Regions from separate parts of the Shewanella sp. 10N.286.51.B2 genome, predicted to be linked through region 1. Evidence: predicted binding sites of a transcription regulator. Region 1 holds the regulator's gene; the other holds the start of a gene.
What was found. Region 1 encodes ArgR, which controls arginine synthesis, uptake and breakdown. Its sites were predicted from a motif close to ANTGAATANNTATTCANT; they were not measured.
Positions count from the first base shown of each region.

Region 2: the regulator ArgR is predicted to act here: its motif matches at 3,326-3,343, upstream of argC (N-acetyl-gamma-glutamyl-phosphate reductase).

Region 1 is NZ_JBFRKH010000041.1:15,390-20,967, reverse strand. Features, by position in the region: gene AB4140_RS11275 (M13 family metallopeptidase) at 1-236, opposite strand, end outside; gene rsuA (16S rRNA pseudouridine(516) synthase RsuA) at 521-1,210, shown strand; gene argR (transcriptional regulator ArgR) at 1,300-1,770, opposite strand; gene mdh (malate dehydrogenase) at 2,076-3,011, shown strand; gene AB4140_RS11255 (SDR family NAD(P)-dependent oxidoreductase) at 3,217-4,035, opposite strand; gene AB4140_RS11250 (thiol-disulfide oxidoreductase DCC family protein) at 4,092-4,481, opposite strand; gene AB4140_RS11245 (efflux RND transporter periplasmic adaptor subunit) at 4,652-5,578, shown strand, end outside.
Region 2 is NZ_JBFRKH010000050.1:34,442-40,019, reverse strand. Features, by position in the region: gene ppc (phosphoenolpyruvate carboxylase) at 1-2,026, opposite strand, end outside; gene argE (acetylornithine deacetylase) at 2,152-3,303, opposite strand; gene argC (N-acetyl-gamma-glutamyl-phosphate reductase) at 3,565-4,545, shown strand; gene argB (acetylglutamate kinase) at 4,560-5,342, shown strand; gene AB4140_RS13975 (ornithine carbamoyltransferase) at 5,354-5,578, shown strand, end outside.

The DNA of each region.
Region 1 (5,578 bases):
TCCGCGGTGTTTAACCAGCCGCCATTTACGTAGAGGTAAAAATCATCTTGTGGGCGAACTGACTTGTCCATATTGTCAAAGCTAATACCTGAGGTAAGGGCTTTTTCAACGGCAACTGCGGTTTCTGTTTTAGCGACTTCTGGTGCTGCGGATTCAGTGACTGCTTTATCTGAATTGCAGGCACTAAGGCCTGCGATAAGTGAGGCGCAAAGCCCACCGATAACTAGCTTTTTCATGTTGTTTCCCTATGCATTGAAGAGTGAAGCCTTTTTATCGGCCTTAATTTTGAGCTGTTTTTATTGTTCACTGCCTTAAGACAGTTTTATGTGACCAACATGTTAAGTCTTAACAGGGGCACTTAACAAGGGCTAAGGCTAGGCTTTTAGTGATAAATTGAGCATTTATTGACTGTGTTGTGTAACTAAAAATTACCAGAATGTTACAGTGGCCATTTATCGTTTTCTATTTGCTAGCCAACAGCTCATAATAGCGACCAATTAGTTTTCACTTGGTTTTATATATGCGTTTAGACAAATTTATCTGCGAGAGCACCGAGCTGACTCGTTCATTAGCAAAAAGAGTTATCAAGTCAGGTGAAGTGACCTGTAATGGTGACGTGGTTAAAGACGCGAGCTTTAAAGTGAAAGATGATACTGAAGTGTGTATCGAAGGTCGTCAAATTAAGATCGTGGGCGAGCGCTACATCATGATGCACAAGCCTGTTGATACCATTTGCTCAACCATTGATGAAGAATATCAATCGGTGTTGGGATTAATGGATATTGAAAAAGTCGATACCCTGCATATTGCTGGGCGTTTAGATGTGGACACCACAGGTTTGGTGCTGATCACCAGCGATGGCCAGTGGTCACATAAAATCACCTCACCTAAAAAAGATTGCGGTAAACGTTACCTTATCGAAGCTGCTGCATCACTTGATCCTGCATTGGTGGAAACCTTTGCCGAAGGGATCCAATTAAAAAGTGAAGACGGCTTAACTAAACCGGCGCTGCTAGAGATCATTGATGAATACCATGCCAGATTAACTATCAGCGAAGGTAAGTACCATCAAGTGAAGCGTATGTTTGCTGCTGTGGGGAATCGGGTGGTCAATTTACATCGTGAAGCTGTGGGTGAAATTGAACTTGATGCTGATTTAGAAGAAGGCGAATGGCGTTTTCTCACCGATGCTGAAATCGCCTCAATTTAACACTTACGCACTGTTAAAACCAAAAAAGCAGCCTAAGGCTGCTTTTTTAATGGCTCAATAAATCGTGAAGGTGTTATTTGCTAAGAGGGCTATTCACTATAGCCAAACAGTGATTTTACCGTTTCTAAGGTATCATCAATGGTTTTGATACTTGAAGGACAAATAAAGATAGTGTCATCACCAGCAATAGTCCCCAAAATCCCTTCAGGCTTACCTATCGAGTCTAATAATCGGGCAATAAGCTGCGCTGCGCCGGGGCTGGTTCTGACTACGATCATCGCTTGGTTATGATCCACATCCAATACCAAGTTTTTAACAGGGCTGCCTGCTGTTGGCACACCTAACTCAGCGGGTAAACAATATACCATTTCTTGCTTAGCATTACGGGTACGTACTGCACCAAACTTACTTAGCATACGGGAAACTTTTGACTGGTTAATATTGCCAAAACCTTCTGCTTGCAGTGCGATTACGATTTCACTTTGGCTACCAAAGCGCTCTTCCTTTAATATCGACTTAAACGTCTTTACGAGTTCATCCTGATTCTTAGTCGCTGGCATATTTTTTTCGTCTTATAGTAATTTTTAAAAAGAATAGATTTTATTCAAAAAAGTAGCTCATTCTGAATAGATAAACGCATCAAGTCAAGAAATAAGCTAAATTGGTGAATAAAAATTCATTTTAGCTATTACTGGCTAAATTAGTCATTATTTATATACATATCATAGAATAAGGAAATTAGTGTGATCTACTAAGGGATAATTGAAATCCTCGCTGTGATCCAGTAATGTGACGCCACAAGAAAACATGATCTGTGTCACAGACCAGACTGAAGTCAATCACTAGAACGTAATTGGAGATCATCATGAAAGTAGCTGTACTTGGTGCTGCTGGCGGTATCGGCCAGGCCTTAGCTTTACTATTAAAAACTCAACTTCCTGCAGGTTCAGAGTTGTCTTTATATGACATCGCTCCTGTTACTCCAGGTGTTGCAGTTGACTTAAGCCACATCCCTACAGATGTAAAAGTGGCTGGTTTTGCTGGTGAAGACCCAACTCCTGCGCTAGTTGGCGCTGATGTTGTTCTTATCTCTGCAGGTGTTGCGCGTAAGCCTGGTATGGATCGCTCAGATCTATTTAATATCAATGCGGGTATCGTAAGAAACCTTATTGAAAAAGTGGCGGCAACTTGCCCTAAAGCATTAATTGGCGTTATCACTAACCCAGTAAATACTACTGTTGCTATTGCGGCTGAAGTACTTAAAAAAGCAGGTGTTTACGATAAGAACCGTTTATTCGGTGTGACGACACTTGATGTTATCCGCTCTGAAACCTTCATCGCTGACCTTAAAGGGCTAAACGTTGCTGATGTAAACATCAACGTTATTGGTGGCCACAGTGGTGTGACTATTCTGCCACTTCTTTCACAAGTTGAAGGCGTAAGCTTTACTGATGAAGAAGTTGCAGCGCTAACAACACGTATCCAGAATGCGGGTACTGAAGTTGTTGAAGCTAAAGCGGGTGGCGGTAGTGCGACTCTGTCTATGGGTCAAGCGGCATGTCGCTTTGGCCTATCATTGGTTCGCGGCCTACAAGGCGAAGCTAACGTGGTTGAATGTGCTTATGTTGATGGCGGCAGTGAACATGCTGACTTCTTCGCACAACCTGTATTACTTGGTAAAAACGGCGTAGAAAAAGTATTACCATACGGCGATGTTAGCGCATTTGAAGCTAATGCCCGTGATGCAATGCTTGATACATTAAACGGCGACATCAAACTTGGTGTTGAGTTCGTTAAGTAAATTTAAGCTTATCAATTATTGATAACTTGATTTACCGATAAAAATGCGAAGCCTTTGGCTTCGCATTTTTGTTGCTGACAGGCTAAAGTTGCTGCAAGGGAAAAAGACCTAAGCCCTTTACCAACTAATCAGTTTTCCTTGCCAATCAATAAAGCTGGCTTGTCCATCGTAGTAAATTCGGTCAATTTCAGCGTTGTCATCTTCACTACTTTCGCTTCCAGCTTCCAGCTTCCTTAATTGCGTTATTGATATTCAGTAATTGCGACGCGACAAATTCAGCAGTAAATAATTTTTCAGCGGGCACTTTGGCCTGAAAAGGTTTGGATAATGGGGTGTCTGTGGTGCCGGGATGAAAAGCAATGAGCTTTACGTTTTTGGCACGCCGAGCATATTCAATCGCCGCGGTTTTAATTAGCATGTTTAGCGCAGCTTTTGAAGCGCGATAGCTATACCATCCTCCCAAGCGATTATCACTAATACTGCCTACTCGGGCGCTGAGCACATTAATAATACAGCCCTGTTTACCTGCAACCAGTTTGACTAAATACTGTAGCCACAGCATAGGGGTAATGGTGTTTGACTCAAACAAAGCCTGCATTGCCTCAGGGTTAACATCTTCTAAGCGCTTTTCAGGGGCTATTGTTTTAAAGGGGAGAGTTTTAGAAACTGTGTTTTCTGAGGCGCTCCCTGTTGCTGCGCCAGTCATTTGATACTGATTGTGCAATCTGCCATTACAAATAAATACCCGAGTAATTTTACCTTTAAACGGCTGCAATTGCTGGCACAGTGTGGCAATGGCGTCTGCTGAATAATCGCAGCTAATATGTTGCTGAGTTATGGGGTTAGTACTTTCATTAGCCAATTTCGTCTCAGCAGTTGCAGATTGGCTGATACTGATGAGGTGCTTTATGTCAGTTGCCGTATCTTGCTTAATCAGTGCTGCAATAATGGCCTTTGCAATCCCAGAAGATGCACCAATGATTAACGCAACTGAGCCTGAATTTGCAGTGAATGATTGGCTCAAGTAAATCTCCTTGGGTTGATGGCTGATTGTAGCTATGGCTTTAAGCAGTTAACTCACTATTTGATGCTACAGCTACCATCTTCACAGCGCTGCTTACCGGTTAACAGGTAGGATAATTTGTAGCGGTGTTTTGCAAAACCAAGATAAGCCACATCGGCTAATGGTTTGATGCAAGGTAAGCGCAATAACTGTACCCATTGATGTTTTCCTGTAAGTGCCCAAGCTTTTGCCGTCACATCCAGTCCCAGTAATATTTCGCCATGGTTGGTTTCTGCATGCAAAATTTTGTTGGCTTTTTCTAAGTCGATATGGGGATACTTTTCGGCAAAACCGTCTTGGTTTAAATCAGCCAGCTCAATTTTGTGCAAGCGGTCATGTTGCTTTAATTGTTGCATTTCATTGCTGCATAAGGGGCAGGCACTGTCGTAAAAAATCCGTAATTCCATCTCGATACCTCTATGGTTAATTACTAAGTTCTAAATTAACTCAATAAGTTACTACAATGAATAATACGTCAAATGTGCTTGTTTAGATCTTTGTTGCTGGCTTATAGTCGCTATTATTGTAAGTTTTTGAATGTTATTATCTAGTTAACTAAAATGTTTCGGAGCAAAAAATGAAGAAGCCCTGTAAATTTTCTTCTTTACTCGTGTTCTCCTTGGTGGCTTTAACCAGTCCCTTTCTCGCGTATTCTACTGCTGCTGAGCAGACTACAACAGCTGCATCATTTGACCCCAGGCCCGTTAAAGTCCTGCAAATTGATGTGGGCAGTGATTTTCGAGAACGATTTTTACCTGGTGAAGTAAAAGCCTCAGAAAAAGCCGCTTTATCTTTTAGGGTTGCTGGTGAAATTGCTGACATTTTTGTGCGCCCCGGCGATGCCGTGGAGCCCGGCCAAGTGCTTGCGCAACTTGATGGCGCTATTTATATACAGCAATTGGCTGTCGCTCAGGCGCAATTTGAATTAGCTAAAGTTCTGTTCGAGCGTAATGCATCTTTGGTTGAGCAAGGGGTGGTTTCGCGTAATGATTACGATCAAACCAAAAGCGATTACACCATTGCCCAAGCCGCATTAGACAAAGCCAAAGCAGATGTGACTTACACCAAATTATTGGCTCCTTACAAAGGCATCATTTCTAAACGCAGCAAGCGTGCTTTTGAATATGTTCAAGCCCAAGAAGAAGTGATGGGAATTCGGATCGAATCAGCCATTGATATTAGTTTTCAGTTACCTGAGCAGTTTATTGGTGCGATTCAAAAAGCCGGTTCAAGCTTTGATAAGATGCAAAACCTTGAGGTGAAGTTTGACAGTCGCGATCGTTGGTATGCTGCCAGTTTAAAAGAGCTCAATACCATTGCCGACTCAACCACAGGTAGTTACACCATCATTTTAACCCTGCCAATGCCTGAGCAACTTAATGTGCTACCGGGGATGTCGGCCCAAGTAAAAGTCAAACTGCCTGCCAGAACCGCTGATGCTCATCCTAAAATTCCTGCTGGTGCTGTGATTACTGAAAATGAAACTGACTTTGTTTTTATCTGG
Region 2 (5,578 bases), on a different contig from region 1:
GGACGATGCCGCGATAGGCTTTAACTGAATCATCTGCTAAGCGCTGCATACAGTCACGCCATTGCTGTTTAGGCTCAGGTGGCGGCAGTAAGGTTGCCTCCATAACTGCTGAAGTATATAAAGCCAAGCTTTGAACGGCCACTTTAGGTAGGCCAAATTTAAAGCGGATCATCTCCCCTTGTTCGGTGACACGAATTCGACCATCAACAGAACCCGGTGGTTGCGATAAAATTGCTTTATGAGCTGGTCCGCCGCCTCGGCCAATGGAGCCACCACGACCATGGAACAGCATCAGTTTTACATCTGCTTTCTTACATACTGCTACTAATTGCTCTTGGGCATGATATTGCGCCCATGCAGCAGCAATCACGCCGGCATCTTTGGCTGAATCAGAATAGCCGATCATCACCTCTTGCATGCCTTTGGTGTAACCGCGATACCAGTCAATATTAAGCAGTTGAGTCATGCAATCTGCTGCTGTGGTTAAATCACTTAATGTTTCAAACAATGGCACTACGCGCATTGGATGCTGGCAGCCACTTTCTTTAAGTAATAACAGCACCGCTAATACATCTGATGGCTTACTTGCCATTGAAATAACATATGAACCCAGTGCTGTCGCAGGCTGGCTTGCAACCAGTTTACAGGTGTTAAGCACTTCTTGTACGTCAGCCGTTGGTTGCCACGTGCTTGGAATAAGCGGTCTGCGACCTGTTAGTTCACGTAATAAAAACGCCTGCTTTTCGTTTTCATCCCAGTGATCATAGTCACCTAGGCCTAAGTAGCGTGTTAGCTCGGCAATGACGTCGCTGTGACGTTCAGCATCTTGGCGGATATCCAACCTGAGCATATGGATACCGAAACAGGCCATACGGCGAAGAATATCTAACAATAATCCGTTGGCAATAAGCCGCATACCTGATGAGGTTAAACTACGGTATAGCAGCTCTAGTGGTAGCTTTAAGTCTTCAAGTTCCCAAATAGTTTCATCAGGTTTCATATCGACTTGATGACCTTCAAGGCGGATATTTAAGTAGTCGATGGTATTACGTAATTTGTTACGTAGATCACGCAGCACATCACGGTAGGGCTCTTTACTGTTATTGGTTAATGCCATCAGTTCTTCACTGGCATCTTCCATGGATAATTCATTAATCAGCTTAACGATATCTTTGAGGTATAAGCGTGCGGCAGCATGGCGGTTTCGTAGTAATACTTCTTGTGTGACGACTGAGGTAACAAATGGATTACCGTCTCTATCTCCGCCCATCCAGCTAGAAAAACGTACTGGGCATATGTCTGTGGAAATTTGTTTGCCCGTTTTAGCTTGTACATGATCATTGAGCTGGCGTAAGAAGTCGGGTACAGCTTGCCATAGTGATGTTTCAATTGTGCTAAGTCCCCAGCGAGCTTCATCAACAGGGGTTGGCCTGTCATGACGAATTTCATTGGTATGCCATATTTGTGCGATGAGCTGGCGTAAGCGTAAATGAGATTGGCCTATTTCTCGCTCAGTTAGTTGCTGATTTTCTTGCTCTGTCAGACAATCGACCACCGCGGAGTATTTTTGAATGAGGGTGCGACGTGAAATCTCGGTGGGATGTGCTGTGAGTACTAAATCGATATCGAGGTTTTCAAGACACTGAATAACCTCTTGCTCATTGGAGCTGCTGTTAAGCATTCGTCCAAGTAGCTGCTCTACTGGATCCGGTGTACATACAAGCTCATCACAATTACGGCTAATGGTATGGAATTGCTCCGCGATATTCGCCAAATTAAGGAATTGATTGAAGGCTTTGGCAAAAGGAACTAATTCTTCATCAGGAAGCGAGTTGAGTAAAATGAGCATCTGTTGGCGTGATTCTGCATTTCCTTGGCGGGATTCTTTAGCCAAAATGCGGATTTGCTCGACCTTTTCGAGAAAACCTTCACCAAGATGATCGCGCATAGTATCACCTAAAATTTGTCCTAAGTTGCTGACATTAGAACGCAAGGATGCATACATATCGGCGGTTTGATCTGCCATAATTACTCCATAAGTTACTTAATAAGCGGTGACAATTTTTCCATAAGCTTTAGCACAATAGCGAGCGACAACTGCTTGGTCAATGGCTGATGAGATAAATTCAAAAGCCATTAATCTGCTTGTTGTTATTTAATACAAGCTTGATAAATCAGTTTTTTAATGAGCTCAACCGTTGGGGTTAAATATTCAAGGCCAATATATTCATCGGGCTGATGGGCCTGATTGATACTCCCGGGGCCAAGTACTAATGTTTGACAGCCTAATTGATTTATATAAGGCGCTTCAGTGGCGTAATTAACCACTTCAGCTTGGCTATTAGCAAGCTCAGTAACCAGCTTGGTCCAATAACTATCAGCTTTTCCTGCAAATGACTCAGAGCCTGGGTATAAGGTGCGTACTTCAATACTGCCTGGATATTGCTTATTAATTTCAGCAAGGTAGTTAATGACCATTAACTCTAAATCAGCTAATTCAATACCGGGCAGTGGGCGAATATCAAGGTGTAAGTCGCAGCAGCCACAAATACGGTTGGCTGCATCGCCGCCGTGAATATGGCCAAAGTTCATGGTTGGGTAGGGCACGCTAAAGGCATCTTCTCGGTAGTTTTCACTTAAGTGTTGCTTGAGCTTTATTAACTGACCTGTGACTTGATGCATTATCTCGATGGCATTAAGCCCACGTGCAGGATCTGATGAATGACCACTGCGACCAATAACGCGAATACCTTGGGCTAAATGGCCTTTATGCATATACACCGGCTTTAAGCTGGTTGGCTCGCCGATAATGGCATAATCTGGTGCTATAGATGTTGATTCAGCAAAGGCTTTAGCGCCATTCATGGTGGTTTCTTCATCGGCACTGGCAAAAATATGTAATGGACGCTTTAACTCAGTTAATGGGATGTCTTTTAACGCTTCCATGATTAGGGCAAAAAAGCCTTTCATATCGCAGGTACCTAGGCCATACCAGCGATTGTCTTTCTCAGTTAATTCAAATGGACTTTGGCTCCAACGACCTTCATCAAAGGGAACGGTATCGGTGTGGCCAGCTAATAACAAGCCGCCTTTGCCAGAACCAATGGTGGCGACAAGGTTTTGTTTACCTCTGCTATCAGCGACAGTACTAATTGTGCAGTCAAACCCCATGTCGCTAAACCAAGACTGTAGCAGTGCAATAACTGCATGGTTACTCATATCTTGTTCTACTTCTAAGGCACTGATTGAAGGTAGTGCAATCAACTGTTTAAAAGCATCTTTTAATTCTGGTAGTGAGTTCATAAGGGCCTTTTATAAATATTTAATTAAATAATCATTCATAATTATTGCATAAGTAATGTTTTGTGTTAGTCTAGCAAACAGCTAAGGAATTCACCATAACTTGATAAATATTTAAGAACTATAGATATGTATGTAATTGCGATTCAATTCACTGTAACAGATCCCAAAGTAAACTATTCTCGACGATAGTTTTAATCTCGAGCACCCTGCTCATATTTCAAATAAAAATTAATAGTTTACTGACTTAAAGATGACAACATAATGAAAAAAATCGCAATAATTGGTGCTAGTGGTTATACCGGAGCACAAATCACCGCTCTTATTGATGCGCAAGCGTCACTATCGATCCAAGGCTTATATGTTTCTGAAAACAGCCTAGATAAAGACCGGTTATTAGCAGATCTATACCCGAGTTATCAACACATTCAAATTCCTCTGTCACCGTTATCGGCTGATGCTAAACAAGCCATCGTTGATCAAGCTGACGCTGTTGTATTAGCAACAGAGCATTCAGTTAGTTTGGAATTGGCCGCATTCTTTTATAACCAAGGTTTAGCTGTATTTGATTTAAGTGGCGCATATCGGTTTGCTGATACCGCTCAATATCCTAAATGGTATGGTTTTGAACATACTCAAGCAGCAGTGCTTGCTGATGCGGTTTACGGCCTAGCAGAATGGAACGCGCAAGCCATTGCTAATAGCAAAATGATTGCTGTGCCAGGTTGTTATCCAACTGCATCACTCACAGCGCTAAAACCATTAAAACCATTGTTAACTGATGCTTACCCTGTAATTAACGCAGTCAGTGGTGTGACCGGTGCAGGCAGAAAAGCCCAATTGCATACCAGTTTTTGTGAAGTCAGCTTAACCCCCTATGGTGTATTAGGGCATAGACATCAACCAGAAATCGCCACCCAGCTGGGTCAAGAAGTTATCTTTACCCCGCATTTAGGTAATTTTAAGCGTGGAATTTTAGCCACCATTACTGTGCAACTTAAAGCGGGTACTACAGAAGCTGACATTGCTAAAGCTTATGGCGTATATGATGACTCGCCACTGGTGAGCGTAAAGCATAACCAATTTCCTAAAGTCGATGATGTGGTGCTAACACCCAATTGTATCGTGGGCTGGAAGTTTGACCCGCAAAGCAATTACCTAGTGGTCGCTAGCGCCATTGATAATTTAATGAAAGGCGCTGCAAGCCAAGGTCTGCAGTGCATTAATATTCACTTCGGTCTATAACAGGAGCCTTGATTATGTCTAATACCAACCCTGTTATCGTACTTAAAGTGGGTGGCGCGCTGTTGCAATCAGAGCCTGGCATGGCAGAGTTGATGTCAGTAGTTGCTGAAATGATGCAGCAAGGGCAGAAAGTGATTTTTGTTCACGGCGGTGGTTGCTTGGTCGATGAACAGCTTGAAGCTAATGGCAAGCAAACGATTAAGCTTGAGGGCCTGCGTGTTACCCCTGCTGATCAGATCCCGATTGTTGTTGGCGCTTTGGCAGGCACATCGAATAAAATTTTACAGGCCGCGGCAATTAAAGCTGGCATCGTCAGTGTGGGCATGAGCTTGGCTGATGGCAATATCGTCAATGCCAAAATTAAACATGAAAAGTTAGGTTTGGTGGGGGAAGTATCACCGAATGATCCGAGTTATTTAACTTATTTATTGTCGCAAAACTGGTTACCTATTTGCAGTTCAATCGCGATTTCACCAGCGGGCGATATGCTGAATGTCAATGCCGATCAAGCCGCTACCGCATTAGCTAAACTCGTTGCCGGTCAGCTGGTGTTATTGTCAGACGTACCCGGTGTACTTGATGCTAAAGGTGAGTTAATTGCCCAATTAGATCAACAACAAATTAGCTCGCTTGTGGAGCAAGGTGTGATTGAAAAAGGCATGAAAGTAAAAGTTGAAGCGGCATTAGAGGTCGCTCAATGGATGGGCAAAGCCGTACAGGTCGCCTCATGGAAACAACCCCAACAATTAATAGCATTAACTAACGGACAATCCGTTGGCACTCAAATTCAGCCTTAGGAGCAAAGCTAATGGAACACTTATTATCACTTAAAGACTTGTCGCAAACCCAGCTATTAGACTTACTGGCTTTGGCGAAAAAAATTAAAGCAAACCCAGCTGATTATAATCAAGCGCTGGCAGGCAAAAGTGTGGTGATGTTATTTGAAAAGCCATCACTGCGTACTCGAGTAAGTTTTGATATCGGTATTAACAAGCTAGGTGGTCATTCAGTTTATCTTGATCAACAAAATGGT